Regions from separate parts of the Ruegeria sp. CDSA246 genome, predicted to be linked through region 3. Evidence: riboswitches for the same ligand, from Rfam matches in the RefSeq annotation. Region 3 holds a riboswitch; each other region holds the start of a gene.
The links. Region 3 has a riboswitch for cobalamin ahead of AC2FI9_RS14150 (hypothetical protein). Riboswitches for the same ligand answer to the same signal wherever they lie in the genome.
Positions count from the first base shown of each region.

Region 1: linked by a shared signal. The riboswitch ahead of AC2FI9_RS05390 (DUF1636 family protein) and the one ahead of AC2FI9_RS14150 (hypothetical protein) in region 3 are both predicted to bind cobalamin.
Region 2: linked by a shared signal. The riboswitch ahead of AC2FI9_RS22095 (metal ABC transporter ATP-binding protein) and the one ahead of AC2FI9_RS14150 (hypothetical protein) in region 3 are both predicted to bind cobalamin.

Region 1 is NZ_JBXWPD010000003.1:148,529-158,703, forward strand. Features, by position in the region: gene napG (ferredoxin-type protein NapG) at 1-655, opposite strand, end outside; gene napA (nitrate reductase catalytic subunit NapA) at 683-3,175, opposite strand; gene AC2FI9_RS05365 (chaperone NapD) at 3,172-3,465, opposite strand; gene AC2FI9_RS05370 (ferredoxin-type protein NapF) at 3,462-4,025, opposite strand; gene AC2FI9_RS05375 (FecCD family ABC transporter permease) at 4,127-5,140, opposite strand; gene AC2FI9_RS05380 (ABC transporter substrate-binding protein) at 5,142-6,092, opposite strand; gene AC2FI9_RS05385 (ABC transporter ATP-binding protein) at 6,103-6,888, opposite strand; gene AC2FI9_RS05390 (DUF1636 family protein) at 6,885-7,241, opposite strand; cobalamin riboswitch at 7,343-7,548, opposite strand; gene AC2FI9_RS05395 (bifunctional enoyl-CoA hydratase/phosphate acetyltransferase) at 7,741-9,135, shown strand; gene AC2FI9_RS05400 (acetate/propionate family kinase) at 9,128-10,175, shown strand, end outside.
Region 2 is NZ_JBXWPD010000031.1:3,905-14,079, forward strand. Features, by position in the region: gene AC2FI9_RS22040 (saccharopine dehydrogenase family protein) at 1-58, shown strand, start outside; gene AC2FI9_RS22045 (DUF1127 domain-containing protein) at 130-333, opposite strand; gene AC2FI9_RS22050 (DUF1127 domain-containing protein) at 384-611, opposite strand; gene AC2FI9_RS22055 (universal stress protein) at 882-1,376, opposite strand; gene AC2FI9_RS22060 (TRAP transporter large permease) at 1,394-2,734, opposite strand; gene AC2FI9_RS22065 (TRAP transporter small permease) at 2,752-3,288, opposite strand; gene AC2FI9_RS22070 (TRAP transporter substrate-binding protein) at 3,358-4,374, opposite strand; gene AC2FI9_RS22075 (LysR family transcriptional regulator) at 4,545-5,456, shown strand; gene AC2FI9_RS22080 (hypothetical protein) at 5,643-5,885, shown strand; gene AC2FI9_RS22085 (metal ABC transporter solute-binding protein, Zn/Mn family) at 5,966-6,865, opposite strand; gene AC2FI9_RS22090 (metal ABC transporter permease) at 6,862-7,764, opposite strand; gene AC2FI9_RS22095 (metal ABC transporter ATP-binding protein) at 7,757-8,605, opposite strand; cobalamin riboswitch at 8,745-8,955, opposite strand; gene AC2FI9_RS22100 (acyltransferase family protein) at 9,264-10,175, shown strand, end outside.
Region 3 is NZ_JBXWPD010000010.1:48,859-59,033, reverse strand. Features, by position in the region: gene AC2FI9_RS14175 (lactoylglutathione lyase family protein) at 1-250, shown strand, start outside; gene recR (recombination mediator RecR) at 321-914, opposite strand; gene AC2FI9_RS14165 (YbaB/EbfC family nucleoid-associated protein) at 979-1,323, opposite strand; gene AC2FI9_RS14160 (DNA polymerase III subunit gamma/tau) at 1,711-3,462, opposite strand; gene AC2FI9_RS14155 (protein-tyrosine phosphatase family protein) at 3,620-4,117, shown strand; gene AC2FI9_RS14150 (hypothetical protein) at 4,125-4,532, opposite strand; cobalamin riboswitch at 4,617-4,836, opposite strand; gene AC2FI9_RS14145 (alpha/beta hydrolase family protein) at 4,981-5,838, shown strand; gene rsgA (ribosome small subunit-dependent GTPase A) at 5,847-6,875, opposite strand; RNA gene ffs (signal recognition particle sRNA small type) at 7,034-7,132, opposite strand; gene AC2FI9_RS14130 (bifunctional 2',3'-cyclic-nucleotide 2'-phosphodiesterase/3'-nucleotidase) at 7,172-9,001, opposite strand; gene nudC (NAD(+) diphosphatase) at 9,210-10,175, shown strand, end outside.

The DNA.
Region 1 (10,175 bases), on a different contig from region 3:
CACTGCTGCCGCGGGCCAAACGCGCAGGCAGGACCTTGATCGCGGCCTCGGGCAGAACACAGCTTTTCTCGCACATGCCGCAGCCTGTGCAGTGGTCCGCATGAACTGTCGGGATGAACAGTGCGTGGTGGCCTGAACGTTCGTTATGGGCCGTTTCCAGCGTGATTGCCTCATCAATAACGGGGCAGACGCGATAGCAGACATCGCAGCGCAGACCGAGGAAGTTCAGGCAGTTCTCCTGATCGACAAGGACGGCAACACCCATTTTGGCATCATCAATATTGTCGAGGGCCGGATCCAATGCACCGGTGGGGCAGGCGGCCACGCAAGGGATGTCGTCACACATTTCACAAGGCACGTCCCGCGCTGTGAAATAGGGAGTCCCGGTAGCAACCGCATCCACGCCCAATTCTGCCAGTTTCAATGTGTCGTAAGGGCAATCCCGCACGCAAAGCCCGCAGCGAATGCATGCAGACAGAAACGCCTCTTCTGGTAGCGAGCCGGGGGGGCGCAACGCTTCGGCCGGTAACGCGCGGGTATCGCGGGCGAGCCAGGCCAACATTGACCCGGCGACCACGCAGCCACCCGACGCACGCGCCGCATCCTGCAGGAAGCGACGCCGTTGCGGCGAAAGAGGTTTACCTTCAAAGGGCATGGGGACGGCCTTTGCCTCGCTTGTCCGTTACGCGCGCTCGACCTTACAGGCGCATTTTTTGTAGTCGGTCTCTTTCGACAGCGGGCAGGTTGCGTCCAGCGTCAGCTTGTTGGTCAGCTGATGCTCGTCGAACCATGGCATAAAGACCAATCCGCGTGGCACCTTATTGCGGCCGCGCGTTTCAACCCGGCTGGTCACCTCGCCCCTGCGGGTGGAGAGTACGATCTCTTGCCCACGGCGCAGACCGCGATCCTTGGCGTCCTCCGGGTGCATGTAGACAACGGCTGACGGAAACGCGCGATGCAGTTCGGGCACGCGGCGGGTCATCGAACCCGAATGCCAGTGTTCCAACACACGGCCGGTGGACAGCCACAGATCGAATTCCTCATCCGGTTCCTCGGCGGCGGGCTCATAAGGGGCAAAGATGATCTTGGCCTTGCCGTCCTCGTAGCCGTAGAACTTAACGTCTGCGCCTTCCGGCACATACGGGTCATACCCTTCGCGGAAGCGATAGAGTGTTTCCTTGCCGTCAACGACAGGCCAGCGCATGCCACGGGCCTCGTGATACATCTCGAACGGAGCAAGGTCGTGCGCATGGCCACGTCCGAAATCGGCATATTCTTCGAACAGACCTTTCTGAACGTAGAATCCGAAATGCTCGGCGTCGTCGTTGTGGAACCCTTCCGCCGTTTCCGACAGCGGGAACTGGTCGACCTTACCGTTGGCATACAGCACGTCATACATGGTCTTGCCGCGATGCTCGGGCATCTTGGCTAGCAGTTCTTCGCCCCAGACCTCTTCGATGGTAAAGCGTTTCGCGAATTCCATCAGCTGCCACAGGTCCGACTTGGCCTCACCCGGTGCCTGCACCTGCTGGCGCCAGAATTGCGTACGGCGCTCGGCGTTTCCATAGGCGCCTTCTTTCTCAACCCACATGGCCGTGGGAAGGATCAAGTCGGCCGAAACTGCGGTGACAGTTGGGTAAGGATCCGAGACTGTGATGAAGTTTTCCGGGTTACGGTAACCAGGATAGCCTTCTTCGTTGATGTTGGGCGCGGCTTGCATGTTGTTGTTGCACTGGACCCAATAGGCATTCAGTTCGCCGTCCTTCAGTTTGCGGTGCTGCAACACGGCGTGGAAGCCGGGCTTGGGAGGAATAGTGCCCTCGGGGATGTTCCAGGCGGTTTCGCAGATTTCGCGGTGCTTATCATTCGTAACAACCATGTCCGCCGGCAGACGGTGGGCAAAGGTCCCCACCTCACGCGCCGTGCCACAGGCCGACGGTTGACCCGTCAGCGAGAAGGGAGAGTTGCCGGGTTCGGAAATCTTGCCCACCAGCAAGTGCACGTTATACATCAGCGAATTCACCCAGGACCCACGGGTGTGCTGGTTGAAGCCCATGGTCCACAAGCTCATCACTTTACGGTTGGGGTCAGCGTATTGCTGGGCCAGTTTTTCCAGCTTGTCTGCGGGGACACCCGACAGTTCAGAGGTGTATTCCAGCGTGTAGGGCGCGACGGCTTCGGCGTATTCTTCGAAGCTGATCGGTTCCATTTTGCCCGAGTTCGGATTTTCGGCTTCTTGCTGCAGCGCGTTGCTGTCGCGCAAGCCATAGCCGATATCGGTGGCGGTTTTGGTGATGTTAACGTGTTTCTTCACGAAGTCTTCGTTTACCGCGCCATTTTGAATGATGTAGTTGGCGATGTAGTTCAGGATCGCCAAATCGGTTTGCGGTTCAAAAACAATGCCGTTGTCCGCCAGTTCGAACGAGCGGTGTTCAAAAGTGGACAGCACATGCACCTCACATCCCGGCTTGGTCAGGCGCGTGTCTGTCAGGCGCGACCACAGGATCGGGTGCATCTCAGCCATGTTCGAGCCCCACAGCACGAAGGTGTCCGCGTGCTCAAAGTCGTCATAACACCCCATCGGCTCATCAATGCCGAAGGTTCGCATAAAACCTACGACGGCCGAGGCCATGCAGTGCCGGGCGTTGGGGTCGATGTTGTTGGACCGGAACCCGGCTTTCATAAGTTTGGAAGCCGCATAGCCTTCCCAAACCGTCCATTGACCGGATCCGAACATGCCAACGCTGGTTGGGCCTTTCTTGGCCAGCGCTTCTTTCCATTTTGCGGCCATAACATCGAAGGCTTCGTCCCAGCTGACTGGTTCGAACTCGCCGTTTTTGTCGTATTCGCCGTTGGTCTTGCGCAGCAAAGGCGTGGTCAGTCGATCCTTGCCGTACATAATCTTGGACAGGAAATAGCCTTTGATACAGTTTAATCCTCGGTTCACGGGCGCGTCGGGGTCGCCTTGCGTCGCAACGACGCGACCTTCTTTGGTGCCAACCAGAACAGAGCAGCCTGTACCACAGAACCGACAGGCCGCCTTGTCCCAGCGGATGTCCGGCGCTCCGGCCTGGGCATTGGCTTGACCGACCGCCAGCGGAATACCAGCGGCAGACGCCGTTGCTGCGGCCGCTGAGGCCTTGAGAAAAGTCCGACGGGATTCAGAATGTGTCATTGCGTGGGCCTCCGGCTGGGGGTTGGGCTTGGAGCATCGGGCTGCGGATGGGCGTCCGCGGGATCCTCGAAATGGTGATAAGTCAGTGTCAGTGAGATGACGCCCGGGATCTGGTGCAGATCCATGATGATCTCGGACGCAAGGCGTGATGGCGTGTCTTCGACGACGACAACAAATCGCCCATCTTCTGTTTCGGCGTGAATTTCGACACCCGGTGTGTCCTTCATCACCCGCGCTGCTGCGCTTGTGTGATCAGGTGCGACATGGGCAAGACAACCGCAGATGTTCATTGAGTAGTTTCCATTTGTGGTTGAGATTGGCGTTCAAGCGCAATGGCATCGGCGGGACATAAACTTGGGCAAATCCCGCATCCAGTGCATGTATCAAGGTCAAGCACGGGCTCTGCGCGGCCAGCGGTCATCAGTTTGAAACGGATGGCGCCCTGATCGCAGTTGTCCTGGCAGATGCGGCAACTGACGCCGTTCATGGATAGGCAGGTGTCCGCTGTCAGCGCGGCGCGCCATGGCCAATCTGGCAGACGGTCAATCGATAACGCTTCGGTTGGACAAATCCGGGCGCAGTCACCGCAGAAGGTGCAGGGATTGTCAGTTGGCTTGAACAGGGGGGATCCGTCTGTCCCGATGACGATCGCATCTTCGGGGCAAGTATCTGCGCAATCACCACATTTGCTGCATGTTTCAACAAAGCACAGCTCAACCGAGCCCGGAGGTCTGGCGATATTGCCGTCCTCTGGTCTAATTTTGGCGCTTAGAAACGCGCGTCGGCTGGTCAATTGTTGCATTGCATGCGACCTGGCTACACTCGATTCCTGTAATCGAGTGTATCGCATACCGTGATCTGTGGGGTTCTTTTTTGATTTAGGTCATTTTGCCCGATTATTATTAGTCATTTGGGAAACTTTAACTTTTGCACCTATGCGACCTTTGGCGATCAGCGCCGAGGTCGAGCGGTTCGTATCAACAGAAGAAAGACAAAAACCGATCCCAGCGATGTCGTGACAATACCAACAGGCAGCTCCTGCGGGGCAAGCAAGAGACGGCTCAGGATATCCGAACCTGTCAGCAAAGCTGCTCCGACAATGGCAGCCGTTGGTACAAGCTGACTGTGCAATGGTCCTGCGATACCGCGTGCGATGTGCGGAACCATCAAGCCGACAAACCCGATCACGCCCGCGACGGACACAAACACAGCAGTCGCAAGAGCGGCCACGAAGAACATCCGGAACCGCAAGCCCTGAACGGGCACACCCAGGGTGGCGGCGGTCAAATCACCGGTCAGCAACGCATCAAGCCAGCGGCTGCGGTACATCGCATAGGCGAGGATCAATGCTAAACCTGCGCAGACCAGAGGGAATGTCTCCCACCGGGCAAGACCCAAACCCCCAAGCATCCAAAAGATAACAGAATGCGCCGCACGGCTGTCGCCCGCGAAAATCAGATAATTGGTAATAGCTGAAAACAAAAACGAAACCGCAAGCCCCGCGAGGATCAGTTTTTCGGGCGCGCTTGTGCGCAGCCCATGAACCAAAGCCAGCACAATGCCTGATGCGACAAGCCCTCCGAAAAACGCGGCCAGTGGCAGGGTCCAAAAGCCCAGAACATCTCCGGTTACTGTAATGACAAAGACAGCTCCCGCCGCAGCGCCAGAGGACAGGCCGAACAGAAACGGGTCCGCCAGATCGTTGCGTGTGGTGGTTTGCAGGACAACGCCGACGATGCCCAACCCGGCACCGATCACGGCGGCAAACAGCGCGCGTGGTAAGCGCAGGTCAAACACGATGCGGTGGAGCGGAGACATTTCCCCTTCCACCATTCCCGTGCCCAACAAGACACCGGCCAGTGCGTCAGAGGCCGGGATGGATGTGGTCCCGTAGACCGTCGAGGTTAGCAAAAGGGCGGCCAATACAGCCGCCCCCAGCAAGAGTGTAAGGCCAAGTCGGCCCATATCAGTTCAGGCCCGGGTGCATGGCTTTGGCCATTTTCGAAATTGCTTCGATATTTGCCGGTCCGGGTGTCAGTTCCTCGTAGCGCAGACCAATCCAGCGTTCGTTCTTGACCGCATCCGTCTGAGACATCACGGGATGGTCCTGCAGGAACTTGAAGGTATCTGCGGCGCCGTTTCCAGTTTGATAATCAAGTAAAACCAGGAATTCCGGGTTCGAAGCGGCAACAGCCTCCCACGAGGAACGTCCCCAGCTGGTGTCCATATCATGGGTGACGTTCTCGCCGCCAGCGGCAGCAATCATCGCGTCGGGAATGGCAAATTTACCAGCCGTAAACGGGGCATCGGCGGGGCCGTCCAGCAGGAAAACGCGGGGTTTCGGCAGGTCGGCTGTCTGTGTCTCGATCGCGGACAGTTCTTCTTTCCAGCCGGAAACAAGCTCTTCTGCCTTGTCCTCAACGCGCATGACTTTGCCCAAGCGAAGGACGTCGGTGAACAGCAAATCCATGCTGGCTTCGGGGCGATCCTTATCCAGATGTACGCAGCTTTCCGTCAGGATCATCGTTTTGATGCCAAACGGCGCAAGCGTGTCGGGGGTCACGTCACCGCCCGGCTTCATGCCATAGTACCAGCCAGCAAAGAAAAGGTCGGGTTCGACAGCGACCAGATTTTCAACTGTCGGGTACTTAGGCGCAAGTTCCGGGATGTCGCCGCGCAGGGTGTCAAACTCGGGGCTGGTTTTGTACCAGCCGGTGATGCCCGTCAGGCCAACGATCTTGTCCTGCAAACCCAGCGCAAAGGCCATGTCGGTCATGTTCATGTCGTGCACGACCAGCCGCTCGGGCTGAGTTTCAAACACCATCGGCTCGCCACAATTGTCGACAGTGATCTCGTGCGCTGTTACGGCACTTGCAAGGCCGCTGATCAGTGCTGCGCACCAGAGAGTTTTGTTCATGTTGTTTTTCCTAGTTTGAGGTAGTGGTTCTTCGGATATCCAGTGCCGGGATCATGCGGCCTTCGTGCTGAAAGCTAAGAAAATCGACACCAAACGTTTCACGGACCCTTTCGGGTGTCAGCACTTCGTGCACCGGGCCGAAACCGGTCAGGCGCGTGGATTTCATCAACGCGACATGGGTCGCGAATTCGGGGATCATGACCAGATCATGGACGATCATGACGACCGTAATGCCCAGCTCGGCCACCAACGACAGCATGCGTCCCTTGGCGTCCGGGTCCAGATGGTTCGTCGGCTCATCCAAAAACAGCAGTGAGGGGTTCTGCGCCAGCGCCCTTGCGATATGAGCACGCTGGCGTTCCCCGCCAGATAGCACGGCCATCCGTTTGTCTGCGAGGGCGACGAGTCCGGTCAGTTTCAGGATGCGGTCCAATTCCAAGGCGTGCTCAGCGGCAGATCGGTCGGCACGGATCGGGATTTGCCCGAGGGCCACGTAGTCGCGCAGAAACAAACGCCCGTCCGGCGATTCCTGCTGACTGACTACGGCGATCATTCGGGCGCGGTCCATCGCCGAAAGCTGCCGAAGACTGCGCCCCTTTACCAAAACGTCCCCCAGCACAATCTCTTCACCGCCGCACAAAAGATTCAGCAACGTTGTCTTGCCCGCACCGTTTGGGCCCGCAATTGCCAGGGTTGCCCCTTCATTCAGTTCGAAATTGACGTTTTGCAGCAGTACGTCGCCGTTCAGGGCGTAATACTCCAGCCCGCGCGCCTCAAGGAAAGCTCCGCAGGTCATGCGCTTGTCTCCAGCTTTAGCCGTGGCAGGCGCGCCAGGATCTTATCAAGAAGGGCAGGCGGGCGCTGCGATGCGTTGGTCCAACCGTCACCGCTGCGATGGTATTGACGTGCAAATTCGGCCAAAGCATCCAAGTCCTCAGCCGATTGGATGTCACCGAAAAGGTACTGCGCTTTGTCGAATGCCTGAAACCCGACGGTTGTGGGCCGACCGCAACCGGCCATGCAGGAAACGCTGCGGATGCCAAAACTGGATGGAAGCTTGCTTGCAAGCGCAGCGCGCAATGAATCCGCCCGGTCAGAGCCCTCGCAGGTCTCGCAAATCAGAAGGAAATGATCAGGACTGATCGACATGGCCCACTCCGCCTGTTGCCAAGCGCGGACAGAAGGTGCCAATCATGTCATCACGTCTTAGACGTGTCATAAAGCCTCCTTCCAGGACGCCCCGCCCCGGGTTGGTTGAACATCGGATGGTAGGTCTCCTGACTTGCGGGTCGTGGCTTGGCCATCCTTCCCGACCCATTTGGGGTCAGTGGGTATTTGGCGTCGCTCACCGCTTACAGTTGCGGGGGCAGTCACGGACTTGGCGCTTGTTGGCAACCTCACCGTATTCCCTTTTCATCCCTTGGCGAACCACAGGGAACCATCGCGGTGATGCTTGCCCGAGTTCCGATTTTGGGTCAAGCGATAATACTCAGCGCCCCACGCACAGAGGTCATTTGTCATTTGCCAACGATCTGACTACGCTGCGTCGCAGAAATGTAGGGGCAAAGGTGGATATGTTCTGGTTTCGGGGGGCGAACATCCAATGTTTGAAACGACGAACGCACATTCAAAAACAAAGCCAGGCGAGATGAAAATTCAAGAAAGCCGAACCTATTCTCAACTGAAGGTAGGCGACAAGGCGCAGGTCACCCGATTGTGCACCGTGGACGACTTGTACGCGTTTGCCTCGGCTTCGGGCGACCACAACCCGCTGAACCTGGCAGCCTATGACGGTGATGGAGATGGGCGCCCCGAGGCTGTCGCGCCCGCTTTGTGGCCTGCTGGTCTGGTGGCCGCAGTCATTGGGAACATCTTGCCGGGGGCCGGTACGCAAACACGTCGGGCGGATCTGAGTTTTCATGCTTCGGTTTTGGCGGGCGAAGAACTGACTGCCTTTGTGGCTGTTACAGAAAAGCGTGAAGACGGCGACCTGACCTGTTCCGCCGAAGTGCGCCGGGTCGGGGATAACGCATTGATCCTAAGCGGCACCGTACAGGTCACGCCACCGTCGCGGCATTTGACCTTCGACTCGGTCGAGGTACCGGGACTGATCGTTCAGCGTCACCGGCACTTCGACGCTTTGTTGGAAAAGGCACGTCCTCTGGACCCGATGGCCACAGCGATCGTCGCCCCGGAAGAGCCGAATTCGCTAGGCGGGGCATTGCTCGCGTTGGAAAACGGCATCATTACTCCGATTTTGGTGGGCGACCCGGACAAAATCACCGCCGCTGCCGCCCAGCTTGGGGCCGATTTGTCCGGAGTTGAAATCATTGAAGCGCGAGACCACGAAGTGGCCGCCCAACGCGCGGTCGGACTGGTCGTTGAAGGTAAGGCCCGGATGCTGATGAAAGGTCACTTGCACACAGATGTCCTTCTACGCGCCGTTCTTCGCCGCGAAAACGGCCTGAGGACCGGGCGACGCTTGTCGCATGTGTTCGTCATGGACGTGCCGGGCATGTCCCGGCCCATCATGGTTACTGATGCGGCGGTGAATATTGCACCGGATCTCGAAACCAAGGCCGATATTGTTCAGAACGCCATCCATCTTGCGCATTCTATTGGCATCGAGATGCCCAAGGTTGGCGTCTTGTCGGCGGTTGAGACCATCAACCCGCATTTACCGTCGTCTGTCGATGCGGCGCTGTTGTCGAAAATGGCCGAGCGTGGACAAATCACCGGCGGGCTGGTCGATGGCCCTCTGGCAATGGACAATGCGGTTGATCTGAACGCCGCGCGGACAAAAGGCATCACCTCACCGGTCGCGGGGGTCGCAGACATTCTGGTTGTTCCGAATATCGAAGCCGGCAACATGGTAGCCAAGCAGCTGACATATATCTCTCATGCCGAGGCTGCCGGCGTCGTGATAGGTGCTGCGGCACCGATTATCCTGACATCTCGGGCAGATGACGATGCTTCGCGGCTGGCGTCTTGTGCTGTCGCGGCGCTGCATGCAATTGCGAATGAAGGCAAAATCCATGGCTGAACATGTTTTGGCACTGAATGCCGGGTCGTCCTCGTTGAAATTCGCGTTGTACGAACTGGTCGAGGATCGACGCCCCAGTATGCGCTGGCGCGGTCAGATCGAGCGGTTGGGGGATGCCCCACGCCTGTTGGCCCAATCGGCGGGGGGGCGATCTGTCGATCGCCAGCTGTCTGGGGCTAAAACACATGACGAGGCCATCAATGCGTTTCTTGAACTTACCCGCGAATACCTGCCGGACACTCACGTCCGGGCCGTGGGCCACCGCGTCGTTCACGGCGGGCCAGTCTATTCGGAACCTGTCGTGGTGGACGAGCACGTCTTTGATACGCTAAGCGGTTTCATTCCCTTCGCACCTTTGCACCAACCCTACAGCCTTGCGGGTATCAAGGCGGCCGCGGCAGCCTTTCCGGGTACCACCCAGATTGCGTGCTTCGATACCGCGTTTCACCGGACGCATCCTTGGGTGAATGATACTTTCGCCCTTCCGCAACGTTTTTACGAGAAGGGTGTGCGCAGATACGGGTTTCACGGGCTGAGCTACGACTATGTCTCGCAAAAGCTTAAAGAAATTGCGCCGGGTTTGTACGACGGTCGTGTCGTTATTGCGCATCTGGGAAATGGCGCGTCGATGTGTGCGGTGTCGGGCGGTCGGGCCGTGGCCTCGACCATGGGGTTTTCGGCGCTCGACGGTCTGCCCATGGGCACCCGCAGCGGGCAATTGGACCCGGGGGTCGTGCTTTACATGATGCAGCAAGAAGGGATGGAGGCAGACGAAATCGCCGAGCTTCTTTATCGAAAGTCTGGCTTGCTTGGTCTGTCCGGCATGTCCTCAGACATGCGCACCCTGTTGGCTGCTGACACTCCGGATGCGCGCAAAGCGATTGAGTATTACGTCTTCCGCATCCGTCGGGAACTGGGTGCCTTGTCTGCTGCGCTGGAAGGCATCGACGCTTTGGTATTTACCGGAGGTATCGGTGAAAATGCCGCCCGTATCCGACAGATGGTCTGCGAAGGGATGCGCTGGATCGGGATTGATATGG
Region 2 (10,175 bases), on a different contig from region 3:
GATGGCCGAGATCGACAAGCTGGCCCAGCATTTGCAGGTTGTGGATCACCTCGCGTAAGAAAAGCCACTCTGGCACGCCAGAGTGGCTTTGTTTCGCTTTTTTTCAATCGCCCGGCTTTTGCCAGCCTGTCAGATGTAGCGCTGAATCGTGTCTTCGATATCGCTGCGATTTATGCCCAGCTCTGACAATTCCTGATCGGAAAAGCTGTTCAGATACTGTGCAGCCCGAACGATTTCGGAACTGATTGCACGTATGCGCATAGCGCGGTCGAACAACAGCAGGGCGCTATTCGTGGGGGGCAATTGCTTGCTTGGTGGGATGACATCAAACATGGGGTCTACCTCATAACTGGTTACGCGAGCGTGTTTTGGCTGGCCCGTCGCTACTGCCGATAGGGTGCACCGTGATAAACGCTTTGATAGGCGCGTTGCTTGATTTCAGCCCGAGGGACGCCGATGTCGCTCAGTTGGCGATCGTTTAGTGCCTCCAGGTCGTGGACTGTTTTGGCGAAAATCCTGCGGCGGAAGTGTTCGGTTCGGGCTTCTGCATAGTCCGCGAACAGCGTGGAAAAAACGTTGCGGTTCGGGGTGATGGTCTGTGTCGCTTCCATGGTCTTCTCCTCCTGAATTTGGATTGCGGTTTTGGTCACAACTCAAATAAAGGAACCGGTTCTTAAGGAGAGAACACCGTTTCATTAAGCTCCGTTAACGAAACTTGCCGGGTATGACTTGAGGCGGAGGTTTGTAGCTTGGAAAGCTATGGCCCGGGATGAACACAGGGCTGTTAGATGCGGAACAGGCGGTGTTCGGGCATCACCAGATTGGTTCGCGGAACAGCACAAAGCATGGGCCGCTACGATCGCGGCGGCCCATGGAAATTCTTAGCCCTCGTCCGGGTTCGGAACGATCAGTGTCGGGATATTCGACCGACGCAAGACACGTTTCGCAACTGTACCGAGGAAGGTGTGCGAAAAGCCGTGGTCATGTGCACCAAGCACGATCAGATCGCATCCCATCTCGACCGAGCGCCGCAGGATCACCTCGGCCGGGTGCCCGTCGGTGACCTCGATCGAGGTCACCTGATCACGAATCTTGGCGTCTTCGCCTTCGAACTGCGCCCAGAACTTTGCCTGCCGTTCGGCCAGCACCTTGCGCACCATCTCATGGCGACGCTTGGCGGCGGTTTTGCGGGTCTCTTCGTTCAGGATGAACATGTCCATCGTGATCTTCGCGTCGTCCGACAGGGGCTCGTTCACGTGCAGGACGTGAATTTCCGCCCCTGTTGCCATGGCAATGCTGGCCGCATTGCGCATGGCGTGACCCGAGTTCTCCGACAAGTCGGTCGCGAACAGGATATTTGTCACCATTTGTTTCATAACATTATCCTTTCAGGTCAGTAGCCCAACAGCCTTGGCAGCCATAGCGACAGCTCAGGGAAGAACGCAATGATGAAGATCGCGATGGTATTGGCCGCCGCAAAGGGCAATGCGCGCAACGAAATCTGCTCGATTGTGATATTCGAAATACCCGATGCGATGAACAGGTTTTCACCCAGCGGCGGCGTCTGGAAACCGATACCCAGCGTACAGACCATCACCACACCAAAGTGGATCGGGTCGATGCCAACCGAATAGGCCACCGGCAGCATCACCGGAACCAGGATCAGGATCGTGGCCAGCGTCTCCATGAACATGCCGACGAACAGCAGGAAGAAGATGATCAGCGCCCAAATCACATAGAGGTTGTCGGTAAAGCTGAGCATCGAGTCCGCGATGATCGCAGGGATCTGGTTTTCCACCAGAAGGCGGCCAAACACGGTCGCAGTGAACAGGATCAGCAGAACACGGCCCGTCAGCCACGTGGTGGCTTCAAGCGACTGGAACAGCGACTGCCATGTCAGTTCACGATAGATAACCACGCCAACGAACAGAGTGTAGAAGATCGCGACGATTGCGGCCTCGGTCGGGGTGAAGAAGCCGGTATAGATACCACCCAGGATCACCAGCGGCGCCATCAGCGACCAGAACCCGCGATACATCTCGCAGGCCACATGACGCAGCGACCAACCTTCGGCCACACCTTTGTACCCACGCTTTTTAGACATGAAGTAGTTAAGGATCAGCAAGCTGGTGGCGATCAGGAAGGCCGGAACGAAACCCGCGATGAACAGTTTCGAGATCGAAACCGACTGGAAGGTGCCAAACTTTTCAACTGCTTCCAGCGGAGGCGCCATACCGAGCGCGGCAATGCCGAAGATCACCATCGGGATGGAGGGAGGAATAATAATCCCGAGGCCGCCAGAAGAAGCGGTAATAGCAGAGGCATAGCCGCGCTCATAGCCACGGTCGATCATTGCTGGGATCATCAGCATCCCCACGGCCGCGGTTGTTGCCGGGCCCGAGCCCGAAATGGCGCCAAAGAACAGACAGGCCATAACCGTTGCAGCCGAAATACCGCCGGTGAATGGACCAGCCAGACTTTCCGCAACATTGATTAGGCGTTTTGAGATACCGGCGGCCTCCATAAGAGCCCCCGCCAGAATAAATGCAGGCAGCGCCATCAGTGGGAACGCGCCCACCGAGGTAAATGCAATCTGCACGAACTTGATTGGGTTTTCGCCCAGGTAAAGGAACGAGAACAGCGATGCCACACCCAGCGCAACCGTGATCGGTGCACCGATGAGCAGCAGTAAAAGAAACGATCCAAATAGGATTGTGACGATTTCGGATTCCATGGTTTTTCCTCCCTGCCTCAGTCGCGCTTAGCTGCTTCGGTGGCAGCTTTGATTTCATCAAGGTCGATCTGGTCAGGATCATGGATATCTTCGCCTTTGATCAGGCGGCGATAGTTCACCTGAATGATGCGCACGGTCATCAGCGCAAAGGCGAGAGGCAGAACCATGTAGACATACTTCATCTCGATACCCAGGGTCTGGGACTTCCAGAACTTGTTCATCTTGTTGAAGACAAAGTCCGTCGCCAGATACAGGAAGTAGACGTTGAAAAAGAGCCAGAAGAGATCAGCAAAAGCCTCGATATACTTGATGTAGCGTTCGGGCAGGAACTTGAACTGGAAGGTCACCCGGTTATGCGCGCCTTTCAATGCCGCATAGCTGGCGCCAAAGTAGACAAACCAGACGAACATGTAGACTGACAGTTCTTCGATCCAGCTATACGAAAAGCCAAAGACTTCCCGCGCGATGATCTGTACAAACAGCAGACAGACGAAGCCGGATAACAGGATCCGGCAGATGATACTTTCGATATTGTCCAGAAATTTCCAGAACATTGCGGAATTCCCTCCTCCCTGAGATGAAAAGAGCGCCGAAGCGCTCTTTTCCTTTTCGCTCTTTGGCGATTATTGCTGGACGGGCTCGCGGCCGATGGCCTCGAGGACCGTGTTCAGTTTCTCGACGCCGCCGATGGACTCATAGAACTGAGGCCATACTGCACCGGTTGCCAGTTCGATGAACTCGGCCTCATCGTTCTCAGGATCGATGATTGCCATGCCTTTTTCGGTCAGCTCTTCTTTGATCGCAGCTTCAGAGTCACGCAGGAACTGCGCGGAAATCTGAGTTGCTTCCTGACCGGCTTCCAGGATGATCTTCTGGTCTTCTTCGCTCAGACCCTGGAAAACAGATTCCGAAACGATCAGCGGTTCGATCGAGAAGATGTAACGCAGGTTGGTCACGTGGTTCTGGACCTCGTAGAACTTCATTGCGTTGATCGTCAGGTAAGGGTTGTCCTGACCGTCGACAACTTTGGTTTGCAGACCGGTGAAGGTCTCGGACCATGCCATCGGAGTCGGGCTGATACCCCAGGACTTGTAGGTTTCAATCATGATTTCGTTCTTGGGAACGCGGATGATCAGGTCCTGCAGGTCAGCAACCGAGCTGACAGGCTTTTTCGAGTTGGTCAGACGGCGGAAACCTGTGTAGGTCCAACCGATGATGCGCACACCTGCGTCACGAATGGTGTTTTCCACCAGTTCCTGACCGATCGGGCCTTGGGTCAGCTTTTCAGCATCTTCCAGGGACAGGATCACATAAGGCAGAGTGAACACACCAACCGAAGGCGAGAACGGCGTGATGTTGTTGATCGCCAGCAGCGACATGTCCAGCGTGCCGATTGCGGCCTCGTTGACGGTGTCCTGCTCGGAACCCAGCTGACCGTTCAGGAACAGTGTAGCTGTGTGTGCGCCACCCGATTTTTCTTCGAGTGCCTTAACGAAAGCCAAGCCAAGGGCTTCTTGTGCGCTGCCTGCACTATCGCCAACAGCAATCTTGAAGTTTTTCGCGTCGGCTGCGCCCGCAACCATCAGGGCTGCGACCGAAACGGCAGCAGTCATGGTGCCAAGCTTTTTGATGAATGACATAGATGTCCTCCCAGTTTTATCATGTTTCGAGGTGCGCGCTGACCTGGGGAGAGATGGCCAGTCCGATTCTACCTCGGCTTTTTCAGAGTAGCTCGTGAAATGTGTTTCTATGTTGCCATTCTTTGCGCGATAGGTTTCATATATATCGAACCTTACGAATTGGGTAGAAAATGGTTGCCTCACGCATCGGCGACAGCGACATCCGATTGCTGCGCGTTTTCAAGACGGTTGTGGAAAGTGGTGGTCTGTCTGCGGCCGAAGTTGAGCTGAATATCGGCAAATCGACGATTTCCAAGCATATTACTGATCTGGAACTGCGATTGGGCCTGAAGCTGTGTACGCGCGGCCCAGCGGGTTTCGCCCTGACCGAAGACGGCGCAAAAGTGCTGCAGGCAGCAGATCACCTGCTTGTGTCCGTGTCGCAATTTCGAAACGAGGTCAGCGAGATCAAGGAACAGTTGGGGGGAACGATCCGCATTTCGCTGTTTGATCAATGTGCATCAAACCCGGATTCCCGGCTTGCCCGTGCCATTCATCGGTTCAACGAAGCCGCCCCCTCGGTTCAGATCGAATTGTCCCTTGAGCCGCCAAACGTGATCGAAACCATGGTTATCAGCGGTCAGCTCGACATCGGGATTATTGCGCTGCATCGCCCGTCGACAAGTCTGAACTATGCGCCGTTATATGGCGAGAACATGTTCCTGTATTGCGGCCGGGAACACCCCCTGTTCGAAATACCGGACCGGGAACTTAGGACCAGTGACCTACTCAGGTACAATTATGTTGGGCTCAGCGTGAACTCTCCGAACCTCATTGTCGGTCAGCAACTGGGCTTTCAACGTTCAGCAAAAGTTCAAAGCGAGCAGGCGCTGGCCATACTTATCTTGTCGGGGCGGTACATAGGTTATTTGCCTGATCATCTTGCGCAGGATTTTGTGGACCAGGAAAAGATGCGGATGGTGTTGCCGGACGAAACGCAATATCGAACCCGGTTTGCTGCAGTGACCAGAAAGCAACCTGAACCGACGCGGGTGACCAAACTGTTTCTGGAAGTATTGCAGAGCGAACATTCGAAACCCTGACAACTTCTCGGTCGACACAATGCATGCCGGTTGTGGTCGAAGCGAAGCTTTTCACTTCCTATCAGCACTGAAACGCAAGGTTGGGGTCGCGTTTTTGGTACCGCCAAAAACTTGTGACTTTCCGCCACATCACTAGCGTTCGCCTTCCTCTCACTTACATGTGCGGCATCAAAATGAGGCGGACACATGATAGACGACGACCCCCAACCCGCAGGGTATTATAACACGCACGACATATGGACCTTGGACCCCACGCCTGCGGACCAGTTGGTCTATGACGCCTTTGCCTCGGGCGTTGTCGACCTTTTGCAAGTGTTGGATGACAACAAGACGATGATGTCACGGGACGTTTACGCGAGACTTTTTGCCTCGCTATTGGATCTTTCCCGTACTTTGGGAGAATACGAAGACGGCTGGAAGCCGGACTAAGCGACATTTTCCCAAAACCCAGTGTTCCAAGGCACGGTATGAGGCGGCGGCTCTAGCACCGCCTCGTGTCTGCAGACCAATTAGCTTGCGGTTGCGTTCCCAAGTGCATTCAGCAGAGTGTTCAGATTGTGCTGGAACATCGCAAGGTAGCTGGTGGCAGGGCTACCCCGTTCCGACAAGGCGTCCGAGAACAGCCGTCCACCAATCACGATGCCAGTTTCATCCGAGATCTGCTGAATCAAAGTGGGGCTTGTGATGTTTTCAACAAACAACGCGGCAGCACCATCCGCCTTCAGTTGGTCAATCAGAACAGCAAGATCCTTGGCTGATGGCTCTGCCTCGGTGTCGATGCCAACCGGCGCAAGGAAAGTCAGGCCGTAGGCGTCTGCCAAATATCCAAATGCGTCATGTGCGGTCACAACCGTGCGGCGATTGGCGGGCAGACCTGCCAGCTTTGCCTTGGTTTCTGTATCCAGCGCCTCAAGCTGCGCGATATAGACCGCGGCATTGGCAGCGATTTCTTCGGCGTGCTCGGGCATCGCCTCTGTCATCACGTCGGCGACATTGGTCACGTAAATCATGCCATTCGACAGCGAATTCCAGGCGTGGGGGTCGATTTTGCCCTCGACTGTGACAGGCGTGATGCCGTCGGTGGCAACGTGCACGGTTGCGTCAGTGCCCGATTCAGCGATTAGGGTATCGGACCATGTCTCAAAGCCCAGACCGTTGACAAAGATGATATCCGCCTGGGCAACGGCCTTCGCATCTGCAACCGAAGGCTGATACACATGCGCATCCGCATCCGGACCCACGATTGTCGTAACTGTGGCCAGATCGCCCACGACTTCTTCAACCATGTCGCCGAGGATCGAAAAGCTGGCGACGATCTTGACGTTGTCTTCTGCCGCAACAGTCGGCAATGCAGCCAAAGCAAACGACACAGAGGCGATGCCGGCATAGAGTGACTTCACAAGAGTCATTGTGCTCTCTCTTCTTGTTGAATTTGGGCAATGGGGATGTCTTTGGAAACAGACGGTTTGCGCATCCGTCTGCCAAAACCAAGCGGACCGAAAATGGCGGAGAACAGAAAGAACCCACCGGCAACCAAAACGATCGCCGGGCCGGATGGCGTGTCCGGGAACAGGTAGGACAGGGTCAGGCCGATCCAGCAGCTGGACAAGGCAAATACAAAGCCCAGGACCAGTTGCCCGGTGATCGTACTGGCCCAATAGCGCGCAGCGGTCGCAGGCAGGATCATCAAGCCAACGGCCATCAACGTGCCCAGCGTTTTGAATGCCGCCAGCAGGTTCAGAACCAGCAGCAGCATAAAACCCTGATCAACCAGCCACGGCCGGCGCGTTTGAGTTTCGAAGAAAACCGGATCACAGGTGCTGACAATCAGCGGACGAAGCAGAACGGCGAATGCCAACAATGTTACCGTCGCCACCCCTCCGACAAGGATCATCGACGCGTCGTCGATCCCAAGGATTGATCCGAACAGGAAGCTTTTTAGTGGGACTGCGGACCCTGCTGCAGACAGAATAAAGATACCCACCGCCAGTGCGATCAGATACAGCGAGGCAAGGCTGGCATCGCTGCGCAGGATCGTCCGGCGTGCGAGAAAGGCGGTCAAAATGGCGACGCCAACACCCGCGATAAGCCCTCCGACCAGCAGTGACATGACTGACAAGCCCGCCGTGACAAAGCCGATGACGATGCCTGGCGTAATCGCATGGGCCATGGCCTCACCAGCCAGCGATAGGCGACGCAGAACAAGAAATGCCCCAACCGGCGCGACCGAAGCCGACAAAACCGTGGTTGCCACAAAAGCGCGACGCATGAAGGCAAAGCTCCACATTTCTGCGATCAGGTCATACATTGGCGTGCTCCGCTGTTGAATGGGTGCCACGGAACATCCAGGACGCCTGACTTTCCGAGAGGTATCCTTGCGCAACCAGCCGGTCTGGTGTCAGAACGTCATTCACCGGTCCATGGGTCGCCTCTTGCCCGCCCAAAAGCAGCGCGTGGCTGCAATAGTCCAGTACCGAGGAAAGATCGTGCACCACCAAAACCACCGCGCGCCCCTCATCGCGCCATCGGCGTATAATCGACAGCAGATGCGCCTCAGTACTTTGGTCGACGGCGGCAAACGGTTCATCCAGCAGGATCAGCGGCGCGTCCTGCATGACAACTCGCGCGAACAGCGCGCGCTGCAGTTGCCCGCCCGATAGCATATGCAGAGGCCGGTCAGCGATATCCAGTACCCCGGCCTCATCCAGCGCGGCGGCCATCCGGTCACGCGCCGCGGCGTCCAGCCCGGTACGATAACCAAACCCGCGCCAGGCACCCATCGCAGCAAGATCCCTCACACGGATGGGAAATCGGCGGTCGAACTCTGTCATCTGCGCCAGATACCCGATGTCACCAGGACGGCCCTGCGGCCAAGTCAAATTGCCCGAAAGAGGATCCATCAAGCCCAGCAGCATCTTTACAAAAGTGCTCTTGCCCGACCCGTTCGCACCAAGAACGGCAAGGGTCGTTCCAGCCGCGATATCCATGGAGAGGCGGTGAAACAATGTAAGGTCGCGGTAGCCCAACGTCAGATCGCGGATTTGTAAAACGGCCGTCATCAAATCACCGCGTAAATCGCGAGCCACAAGAGCGCCGACAGCGCCAGAGCCCCCGCCACCAGCACCGGAACGCTGAATTCTGTCAGACACTTACCCCTTTGGGTGTCAGCTTTTTGCAATGACAACGGCAACGCCTCCTGTGTTTGGACAGGGGCAAAGCGAGCGCAAGGTCGTGCACGGTACGGGCCGCTTGAAACATTGTCATCTCCCTCTGGGACACCCCGCCCAGGTTCATAAATTTCGGATGGCAGGTCTCCTGACTTGCGGGTCAAAGCTATCCCGATCCTTCCCAGGCTATTGCCCAGTGGACGATCTCGGGTCGCTCGCCGCCTACAGTTGCGGGGGCAGTCACGGAATTGGTCTTTTCACAGAACCGCACCGTATTCCCTTTTATCCCTGACCGCAGAATACAGTCGGGAACCATCACGTGGACCAAATACGAATTGATTTGATTCGACAAGAGCGCGAACCAATCGGTGATGGCAATTTGTACCAGGCTCCAATCGGCCAAAAAAATTCTACGATAAGGGTGCTAGCAATGGCAGTGACTTCGCGGGGCTCACTCAGAAGTTTTCAGCCTGGGTCTTGCAACGACCGGAACGCATAAACCTGCCAATACTTTGTTCGATTGGCTGCGGCGGCTCAAAGTTCCTCGACACACTCTTGACGACAGATACGCTTCGAAAGCTCACAGGCCCGAGCACAAAATACAAGAGTGGGTTTTGATTAAATGCTGTAACGGAAAGAAATTGATGGCCTTCGCAGCATTGCAGTTTTACCAGTGGTTCTTTTTCATTCCGGCATAAGCCTGTTCAGTGGAGGTTTTTTAGGCGTAGACGTTTTCTTCGTTATCAGCGGATATCTAATAACCTCTATTATCCTTGATGATCTTGGAAAAAATAGCTTCTTTCTTTTGAAGTTCTACGAGCGTCGGGACCGACGGATCTTGCCTGCCCTGAGTGTCGTCGTACTGGTGTGTATTCCTATCGCTTGGTTTACCATGCTGCCCGATCCACTGGAAAACTTCGGCCAGAGTGTCGTGGCCACGATGTTCTCTCTGAATAATGTTCTTCTCACGCTAACAAGTGGATACTGGGACCTCGCGTCCGAGTTCAAACCTCTGGTTCACACATGGAGCCTGGCAGTTGAAGAACAGTTTTACATAGTTTTTCCGCTTTTGCTTATGGCCCTGTACCCGGTAATTAAACACAGAACGGATCTGCTGGTTTGGGCTATCATCGGGTCCAGTTTCCTGGCGAGCGTACTGTTGGTTCAAACCCACCCGGAGAGCACATTTTATCTTCTGCATACACGCGCCTGGGAACTCGGATTCGGTGCATTGGGGGCATGTTGGGAAAATAAGCGCAAGGTTAGAGCGAGCAACAGTCTTTCGCTACTTGGCCTTATAGCGGTGATTGCATCTATGGTGATCTTTGACGGGACCATGCAACACCCGTCATACCTGACAGCCGTTCCGGTCGTCGGGTCTTTGCTCGTTCTCCTCTATGCAAAGGAAGGCACTTTTGTCGCCAAACTGCTGAGCATCAGAATTCTGGTTGGCATTGGCCTGATCAGCTACAGCCTGTATCTCTGGCACCAACCAATTTTCGCATTTGCGCGCATTGCGAGCTTTGAGGAACCCAGCCCGTATTTTCTTGCC
Region 3 (10,175 bases):
CTATGTGCCTGAAAACAATATCGACTTTCGCCAGAACGGTACGTTTCATTTTTGCGTCCAGGACCCGGATGTCGAAGGCTTGGTAGAAAAAATCGTGGCGGCTGGCGGCAAACAACGGATGCCGATCCGATACTATTATCCCGGTGAGAAACCCTATCGCATGGTCTACGTCGAAGACCCATTTGGTATCGTCTTCGAGATATACAGCCATTCCTATGAATTGACGTATTCGTCGGGTGCTTACACCTGACAATCGGAACAGACCTTGGTGTGCAACCGGAAGAGGCGAATCCTTTCCGGTTGTCGCCGTATCGCAAGACTCAGAGTTCTTTTCGTGCCCTCAGCGCCGCCGTAATCGTCCCGTCGTCCAGATAATCAAGCTCGCCCCCAATCGGAACACCCTGCGCCAGTGAGGTCAGGCGGACCTGTCCCTCCAACTGATCCGCGATGTAGTGGGCGGTGGTCTGGCCATCGACAGTGGCATTTAGGGCCAGAATGACCTCAGAAATCCCTTCGGCCATCACCCGATCCTTGAGTCGGGGAATGCGCAGTTCGTCCGGTCCGACCCCATCCAGAGCCGACAATGTGCCGCCCAAAACGTGATAGCGACCCTTGAAAACTGCAGCGCGTTCCATCGCCCAGAGATCAGCCACATCTTCGACCACGCACAACTCTCCGGTTGCACGATCCTCGCTATCGCAAATGTCACAGATATCTGTCGTGCCTACGTTGCCGCAATTCAGGCATTCGCGGGCGGTGGCAGCCACCTGCTGCATTACGTCCGACAGGGGCGTCAGCAGCAGGGCGCGCTTTCGGATCAGGTGCAGCACTGCGCGGCGGGCCGAGCGGGGGCCGAGGCCGGGCAGTTTGGCCATCAGGTCGATCAGATTGTCGATATCGCTGTTCGAACTCACGGCGTGTGCTCCTGCAAAAGGGCCGGACAGGGGTGCCCGGCCTTTGGGTCGTCAGGAGTGTCTATCAGAACGGCAGCTTGATGTCTGCGGGCAGACCCATGCTTTCGGTCAGCCTTGCCATCTCGGCCTGAGAGCGCTCGGCCGCTTTGGTTTGCGCGTCCTTGATAGCGGCCAGAATCAGATCTTCGACAACCTCTTTATCGTCGCCGTTGAAGATCGACGGATCGATGTCCAAACCCTTCAGCTCGCCTTTTGCGGTGGCGGTAGCCTTCACCAGCCCCGCACCGGATTCGCCCACAACCATCATGTTGTTCAGCTCTTCCTGCATATCCGTCATCTTGGTCTGCAAATCCTGTGCGGATTTCATCATCTTGGCCATATCGCCCAGACCGCCGAGTCCTTTGAGCATTTACTGTCTCCTAAATTGTGATCGCCTTAGGCGAACATATACAGCGTAAAGTGTCATCGACGCACATAGCGCAATTGTCAGCCCTATGATCAGGCTGGAATGACCGATGCACCCGATGTCTGCCGCCGATCTACGCGAGTCATCCATCAAGTCGTCGACAAAAATGTGAGCCGCCCAAATCGCCCAAGCGAAGGACGTCGCCAATGCGATCCATAGGTTTCCGCGCCAGATTGCTATAGCAGACAACACCAGCAAGACCATGGATACCGGATGCAAGGTGAGAGCAACTGCTTCGACCAATTCGCTAACCGGTTCGCCATCCCAGCCAGGGTTAAATACTTCGCATGCTTCGTAATAGACCGCATCGATGTGTGCAAAGTGCAGGTGTTAATCCTCCTCGAACGGGTCCCATTCGTCTTCGACCTCAGGCAGTGCTTCGGTTTCTACCTTGGCGGCGCGTTCCTCCGGGGTTTCGATCCGTTTGATGCGCGCTTTGGGAAACTGCATCAGAACGGCTTGAACCAATGGGTGTTGTTCGGCCTGCGCTTTCAACGCCAGATCAGCCGCGTCTCGAACCTCGGCGATTGTTGCCGCGTCCCCATCGGCCACGATTGAGACGGCCCATCGGTTTCCGGTCCAGCGTTGCAAGGCTGAACCAAGCCTTTGCGCCAGATCGGTCGGCGCTTTGTCCGTCGGCGTGAACTCGATCCGTCCCGGGGAATACGAGACGAGACGCACACCGTTTTCGACCTCAACCAACAGTTTTACGTCCCGGTTGGTGCGGATCAACTCGACCACGTGTTCGAAGGTTGGATAGCGTGCCAGCGCGGTCTGGATGTCCTGAGCAAGCGCTGCGGTGGGTGCCCCTGCCGGCCCGCGCTGGGCCGAGAGATGCGTAGAGGAAGTCGCCTGCGTAGGTGCATGAGTTGGCACAGCCACACCACCGCCAGGTCCCCCGTTCGGTGGGGGTGGAGGCGCATCCTGTAGTCGTTTGATAAGTTCTTCGGGGCTTGGCAAATCGGCCACATGAGTCAGACGAATGATTGCCATTTCGGCGGCCATCATCGCGTTGGGTGCTGCAGAGACCTCCTCCAGCGCTTTCAGCAACATCTGCCACATCCGCGTCAACACCCGCATCGGCAGCGCCTCGGCCATCTGTTGACCGCGCGCACGTTCATCCGGTGAGACGGTGGGGTCATCGGCGGCATCGGGCGTGATTTTGACCACGGAAACCCAATGGGTGATCTCGGCCAGATCGCGCAGCACGGCCAGCGGGTCGGCCCCTTCGGCATACTGGCCGCTCAACTCAGTCAATGCCCCAGCCGCATCGCCACGCAGGATCATGTCCATCAGATCCAGCACGCGCCCGCGATCTGCAAGGCCCAACATTGCCCGAACCTGATCGGCGCTGGTTTCCCCTGCACCATGTGAGATCGCCTGATCCAACAGCGAGGTCGCATCGCGGGCAGAGCCTTCGGCCGCACGTGTGATCAAAGCAAGCGCGTCTTCGGCGATCTGTGCGTTTTCCGCCGCGGCGATCTTGTTGAGCAGACCGATCATATCTTCGGGTTCGATCCGGCGCAGGTCAAACCGCTGGCAGCGCGACAGCACTGTCACCGGGACCTTGCGGATTTCGGTCGTCGCAAAGATGAACTTTACATGTTCGGGCGGTTCCTCAAGCGTTTTGAGCAGCGCATTGAAAGCGCTGGTCGACAGCATGTGAACTTCGTCGATGATGTAAATCTTATAACGCGCACTGGCGGCACGATAGCGAACGCTGTCGATGATCTCGCGGATATCGTTCACGCCGGTGCGGCTGGCGGCGTCCATCTCCATCACGTCGACATGCCGGCCTTCCATGATGGCAACGCAATGCTCGCACTGACCACAAGGTTCGGTCGTTGGCTTGCCTTCACCATCGGGACCGATGCAGTTCATACCTTTGGCGATAATCCGGGCAGTGGTGGTTTTGCCGGTGCCGCGAATACCGGTCATGATAAAGGCCTGCGCGATCCGATCCGCTTCGAACGCATTTTTCAGCGTGCGCACCATTGCGTCCTGTCCAACCAGATCTGCAAAGGTTTCAGGGCGGTACTTGCGGGCAAGAACCTGATAGGCGGGGCTGGGCGTTTCGGTCATGTCTGCTCTGTCAGATTCGTGTCAGAAATGCAGCGTAGAGACCCGGGCCGCCCGCGTCCACAGCATGCTTTGTGGAATTTCGGTTTGGACAGCGTCTGTAAGCGGGATAAATAGGCTGTCAAAATCTGGTGGGCCGGTGGCAGTAGGAGCATAAGCTTTGGCAAAATTTGCAATCTACGCGCTGCCTGTTGGCACAGGCACCTTGGCGCTGTCCCCCTTGCCTAGCGGCGGCAGTGGGTATGTGGATGATCTGAGGGTGATACAGGACTGGAACCCCGATCTGGTGATTTCAATGACCACCGAGGCCGAGATGCGGCAGGTCGGCGCAGGCGGTTTTGGTCGAGACGTTCAAAGCAGGTCCGCGACCTGGGTGCATCTTCCGGTCGAGGATTTTGGCACGCCGCCCCTGCCAATCGAAACTCTTTGGCCCGACGCCAGCGCAGCCGCCCGGCAGGTGCTGTCCGACGGTGGACGCGTGCTGGTGCATTGCCGGGGCGGTTGTGGGCGGTCGGGGATGGTCGCGCTGAGGCTCATGGTGGAAAGCGGTGAAGATCCAAACCACGCGCTAAACCGGCTGCGCTTGGCCCGACCATGCGCGGTGGAAACGGATGAGCAGATGGCTTGGGCCATGAAACCGGCCCAGAGCGATCGGTGAACTAGGATCAGGCCGTGGCTTGTTGAACAACCTGATGCGATGGACGCGGTGCAAGGGCCGATGCCTGAAGCATGGCGCAAGGCAAGGCCGCCAAAACACCAGCAGGCAGAGTGGAAAAGTCAGGGTTGAACATCATATCGGCGTATTCGTCCAACGTGTCGGCCGAGTCGCCCGTGTTTGCCCCGCAATAGACCCTGATCCGGGCCGGGCTGGCGCGAAACCGTGCGGTGCAACCCTCATCGCAATGGGTCAGTTCGCTGGAGCCGTCCACCTCAAATTCGCTGGTCGTCATTGGTTGTGCTGTTGCCATCGCCTCGGCCAATGCCCGAGCCATTTGGGCCAATGCGGGGCATGTTTTCCCCGTTTTCTGGCACAGGGTGGCGGTGAATTCGTGGGTCGTTGTCTTCCAGATCATAATGCGCCCTCCGCGCGGTGAGCGGGGGACGTGGAACAGGGAACTCAGCGTACTGAAGACCTGCCCGGACACCCCGCCCGAGTTTCGGTTTTTACTTTGATGGCAGGTCTCCTGACTTGCGGGTCATTGCTTTGCCGACCTTCCCAGCCTTTCGGCCAGTGGTATTTCGGCATTGCTTACCGCTTACAGTTGCGGGGGCAGTCGCGGCCTTGGTCTGTTCCGGCATTGCCGGGCTGGACCGCACCGAGTTCCCTTTTCATCCCGCCCCAATATAAGGACGAGAACCATCACCTCATCGCTAGCGGTTGTAGGTGGCTTGAGTCAAGCGGGCTGTTTTCCATCGTTCAAGTGGACGCTTGGTCACTTTGAAAATCTGTTGACTCTAGTCGCGCAAAAGCGCCGATATGCCATATGTGAACCGAATAGTTCAGATGCTTGCGAGGGCACCATGTTGGACAACACTCCGGTCGTTTTGACCGAAGATTTCACGTTTTCTGCCGGAGAGGCCGAACTGTCGGCACGGCTGTATATGCCTGCCTCGGCACCTGATGTGGCGGTTGTAGTCCATGCAGCCACAGGCGTACCGCGCGACTATTACCAGCATTTTGCGCGGTGGTTGGTGGAAGAACAGGGTATGGCCTGTCTGACCTATGACTATCGCGATTTTGGCCACTCTCTACACGGGCGCCTGCGCGATTCGCAGGCCACGATGGCTGACTGGGCGTTGATCGACATGCCCGCTGCTCGCGCCGAAATGCGGCGCAGATTTCCCGCCGCCCAGCAGTGGAGCATTGGCCATTCGGTGGGTGGAATGCTGGGGCCAATTCAGCCCGATATTGAGCAGATCGACCGGATGATCTGTGTCTGTTCAGGTTTGGTGACGGTATCCGACCACCCCTGGCCGTATCGCGCACTGGCGACAATGTTCTGGTATGCCCACCCGCCATTGCTGGTTAAGGCATTGGGATACCTGCCGGGCAAGGCACTTGGGTTCGGCTCGGACCTTCCGGCACGTGTCTACTGGCAGTGGCGCAAATGGTGCACCGCTGCGCTGAGCTATGTGCCGGATATCGGCAAAAGCCTTCCAGACGCCCGTTGGGCTGCGTCGGAAACACCCGTCGATCTGTTCACAATGGACGATGATCAGGTGGTGCCCCCGAACGCGGTTTGGCGCCTGGCCGATCTTTACGGTCCCAAAGCCCGCCGGCATCAGTTGTCGCCGAAAGACTTTGGATTGGCCGAGGTCGGTCACATCGGCGCATTTGCGCGCCGAAATGCGGCCATATGGCCCCGGTTAATCGCCTGAGCCGGTACTTACAGCTTTTTGCGGGATTTCTTGTCCTGCATCACCGATCGTACCATCTTACCAAAGGCCTTGTCGCGCGCACGAGACTGCGCAACGGTTTCCGAGTTCCTTTCATCTTCGCGCCGCAGCTTTCGCCAGCGCTCCAACCGCTCGGTGTCCAGTGATCCGTTTGCAATCGCATCCTGCACGGCGCAGCCCGGCTCGGCCTGATGCTGACAATCGGAAAAGCGGCAGGTCTGAGCCAATTCCAGAATGTCAGAAAAGACCTCATCGACGCCATCCTGCGCATCCAGCAACCGCAAAGCCCGCATGCCGGGTGTATCGACCAGCCATCCGCCGTTCTGCATCGGATGCAACGCGCGGGCAGTTGTCGTGTGCCGCCCGCGCGCGTCGTCCGCGCGAACGCCGGACGTTGCCTCATCCAGGCCCGTCATGGCGTTGACCAATGTTGTCTTGCCGACACCGGATGAGCCGACCATTGCGGCAGTCTGCCCGGTGGAGCACCAGGACAGAACTTGCTGCACGTCCAGGGCATCCAAAGCATTGATAGCCAGCACGGTCAAAAACGGAGCCAGCGACTCGGCTGCTTTGGAGAAATTATCAGGATCGGCGCAGGTATCGGCCTTGGTTAGAACGATCACCGGATAGCACCCGGCCTGGTGTGCCAAAGCCAAATACCGTTCCAGTCGGGCCAGATTGAAGTCAGCATTGCAGGAACTGACGATGAACAGCACATCCACATTAGCAGCAATCAACTGAGCCTGGGCCCCGGTTCCGGCGGCGCGGCGTTTCAAAAGGCTGCGGCGTTCCAGCAGCTGTTGAACGCGGTTATGATCATCCGCCAATACCCAGTCGCCGACGGCGAAGTCGCCCGTCGGCTGGGCCAGGGTGAGCAGAGGTGTTTCACCGTTGATGTTTGCACCGATCAGACGATCACGGTGAACGGCTGTGATGCGAAAGGGAACGCACGAAGGATTGGCCGCATGTTGGGCGGCAAAGTGTGAGGACCATCCCAGGTCCGAAAGTGTAAAAGACATTGTTCTGCCTGTGTTCAGGTACAGCAATCCGTCTGGATGGCGGTCGCGCATCCAGCGGTAATGTGTTCAGGCAGGTGTGAGGGTCGGCCTCAGAAACGCTTTGCCTGAAGGGTTTTTGCTACAATCATAAAAGCCCTCCTGCGGCTAGCGGTTCAAGTAAGTGAGAGGTTGGACATCGACCCAAGCGGGGCTCGTTGTGGCTGCTTCCTTCCGGACCTGACCAGGTTGGCGAGGCGCTCGCCCGCGCCAACCTCTCGAATTTTGATATAGGGAAGACACGCAGAGATGACAACCCGTCACAGTGACAGTTGTATGTGCAAAAACCCCTCGGCATCCGTGCCAGCCAGCTTTGGGCTGAACTCTGCGATGTCCGCGAGATGACGCTGTGCCTTTGGACCGGTCTTCAACAGGACAGTGGACCCTGGCATGGGCGCAAAACGGAATGGGCAGGGACCTTGTTCCAGCGATTCTGTGGGCATTGCACCGGTCAGGTAGCCCTTCAACGCGTGTTGGATCGGCAAGGCTGGAACGTTGATGACTTCGGCGTCTTGTATGAACGGAAAATGTCCACCGCCGCTGGCGCGGTAATTGTTCAGTGCAACGACAAAGCGGTGTTCGGCCGTCACTGCGTGGCCCTGGAAACGAAGATCTGAGATGCGCCGGTATGCCGGATTTACCAGTCGCCCTTCCGCATCGAACCGAGGCGGTACGCTGAGGTCGATCACGTAGCTTAGCCCGAACAGAACATCGAAATTGTGTCCGGCTCGATCAGGATTGACCAATTCAGTTTGCGCGCCGGGTTTCACCTGATTGAAAACGCCCGCAGACATTTCAAGCCAATCTCTGATGTGCTCTCCTGACACCGCGACCGAACGAAGTTCGTTTGGAAAGATGTTCAGATCGGCCACGTGGCGCATGCGCATTACGCCCGCAGGAATGTCCGAGTAAAAGCGAGGCCCGGCGCGACCGCCGAATTTCGAAGGCGCTACGGCAGACAGCAATGGTGTCGCTTCATGGGGTGTGCCCTTCAGGATCTGGCGCACGGCCGAAGCCTGTGCTGCGGCCACCATCGCAAGCCCTCGATCCTTGGCGCAAAAGCTGAAATAGCTGTGCAGGTGCTGATCCGTATGCCCAATCGGTTCGTCGGCCCGTTTTCGTGTTGCGGAATGCACATCCGAAAATAGCGCCACCAACAGCGTGTCTTCGGCCGAAGGTTCAGCACCTGAGACCGGGCGCAGTTCAGTGCGATGAGCCGCGACCGACCAGCCCTTTTCTGCCGAGGCAAACAGCGTCAGATCAATCACGCCAAGATGAGATCCGGCAGATCCCGGCATGACAACAGGTGTGCCATGCACCATACCGCCAGTGGCATCGACGTGTTCCAGCCCAGCGTGTGACTTCCCCGGCAAGGTCAGATGCGTGTGCCCGGCGATGATGGCGTCAATGCCTTCAATCGCGGCAAGGGGGATTATCGCGTTTTCAAGATCGGGCGCGGGGTCGACGGACCCCAGCCCCGTATGGGCAAGCGCGATGATCACGTCGCAGCCGTGGGATCGAAGCTCTGACACTTTAATGCGCGCGCAGGTCAGAATGTCGTCTATCCGGACGTCATTACCCAGCCGATGAGATTCCCAATTCCGGGTCTGCGGCGGAACGACCGAGAAGACGCCGACGGTTAGCGAGGCTTGGTGCCCCGCGACCTCAACCCGGCGGGTTAGAACTGCCTGATCCTGCCAGACCTCGTTGGCACCCGGGCGATGAACATTGCTGCAAACCACCGGACAGGGGGCCTGCGAAAGGATGCGGTCCAGTATATCTTGACCGAACCCGAAATCATGATTGCCCAACCCGATCGCATCATACTCTAACGCGCCAAAGGCCTGCATCAGCGCATGCGGCTTATCAGCCTGCTCGGCGGCCAGGTCCCCAACCGGAGTTCCCTGCAGCGAATCGCCGTTGTCAAAAAGCAGCACGGTTGAGCCTTCCGCCTGCGCCTCAGTTCGGGCTTCACGGATCAGGCTGGCGGTTCGAGTCAGGCCGATTGTGGGTTCAGGGGTGTCAGAATAGTAATCAAAACCCCTCAAGTTCATATGAAGATCCGTGGTGGCCAGTATTCGGATCTGCACGGTCTGCGATGGCAGAGAAGGGGAAGGTTTCAAATTTCTACTTTTGGCAGTTTTGTCTTAGTCATTTTCAACAAAAAGATTAATCACAGTGAATTGCAAGGCTTAGCTGTGTTCATTCGATGGCGACCTGTGATTTTGGGGGTGAAACACCGTTGCAACTGATTGACCGACATGGCAGCCCTATGCGGAGCAAGCCTAAGGATAACTTATGAAAAACGCGGAATATGTGACGTTTGGTAGCTCGGGGCTGGATCGTGCGGCGCATATTCGTGGAGATGCTGATGCGGTCGCGCGGGCGCGAACGCATCCCGATGCAAAATGCCTGCTGTTGTGGCGCGGTAAGGTTTTGGTTCAGGGTGGGGCGCTGGATCAGTTGGGGCTGATTGCGATGTCACATAAGCTGGTCGAAACCGGGCCAGGAGGTTCTGTCGAGCAGCCTGTATTCCTGGGGCTGTCAGACAACGCGCCTGTGTTTGCCTTTGATATTTCGGACTGGACGGCTGATGGGTTGGACGTGTCCGGTGTCGGAGGCTTTATTGATAAGTCAGAGCAACAGCACCCGGACTTGCCCCACGGCCATGTCTTTGCCGAACTGCGTCGGATCATGACCCGTTTGTCGACGCGTGACGCCGAACTGGCGGCCTCGGCCAAGGCGGTGACTGCATGGCACGAAACGCATCGGTTTTGCGCCCGGTGCGGCGCAGCCAGTGAACTTGCGCAGGCGGGGTGGCAGCGCAGTTGTCCGTCCTGTGGTGGACAGCATTTTCCACGTACCGATCCGGTCGTCATCATGTTGATTACCCATGGCGATTCAGTTCTGATGGGGCGTTCGCCGGGCTGGCCAGAAGGGATGTATTCGCTGTTGGCAGGGTTTGTTGAGCCGGGTGAAACGCTTGAGGCTGCAGTCCGACGCGAAGTGATGGAAGAAGCCGGGGTGCCCGTGGGTGAGGTCCGTTATCTGTCCAGCCAGCCCTGGCCGTTTCCGGCCTCGTTGATGTTCGGCTGCGCCGGTGAGGCGCTGTCGCGCGCCATCACCATCGATCCAGTCGAAATCGAAGATGCGATGTGGGTTACCAAATCCGAGATGATGCAGGCCTTTGCCGGCGAACACCCCGTTTTGCTGCCAGCCCGCAAGGGAGCGATTGCGCATTTTCTTTTGCAGAACTGGCTTGCG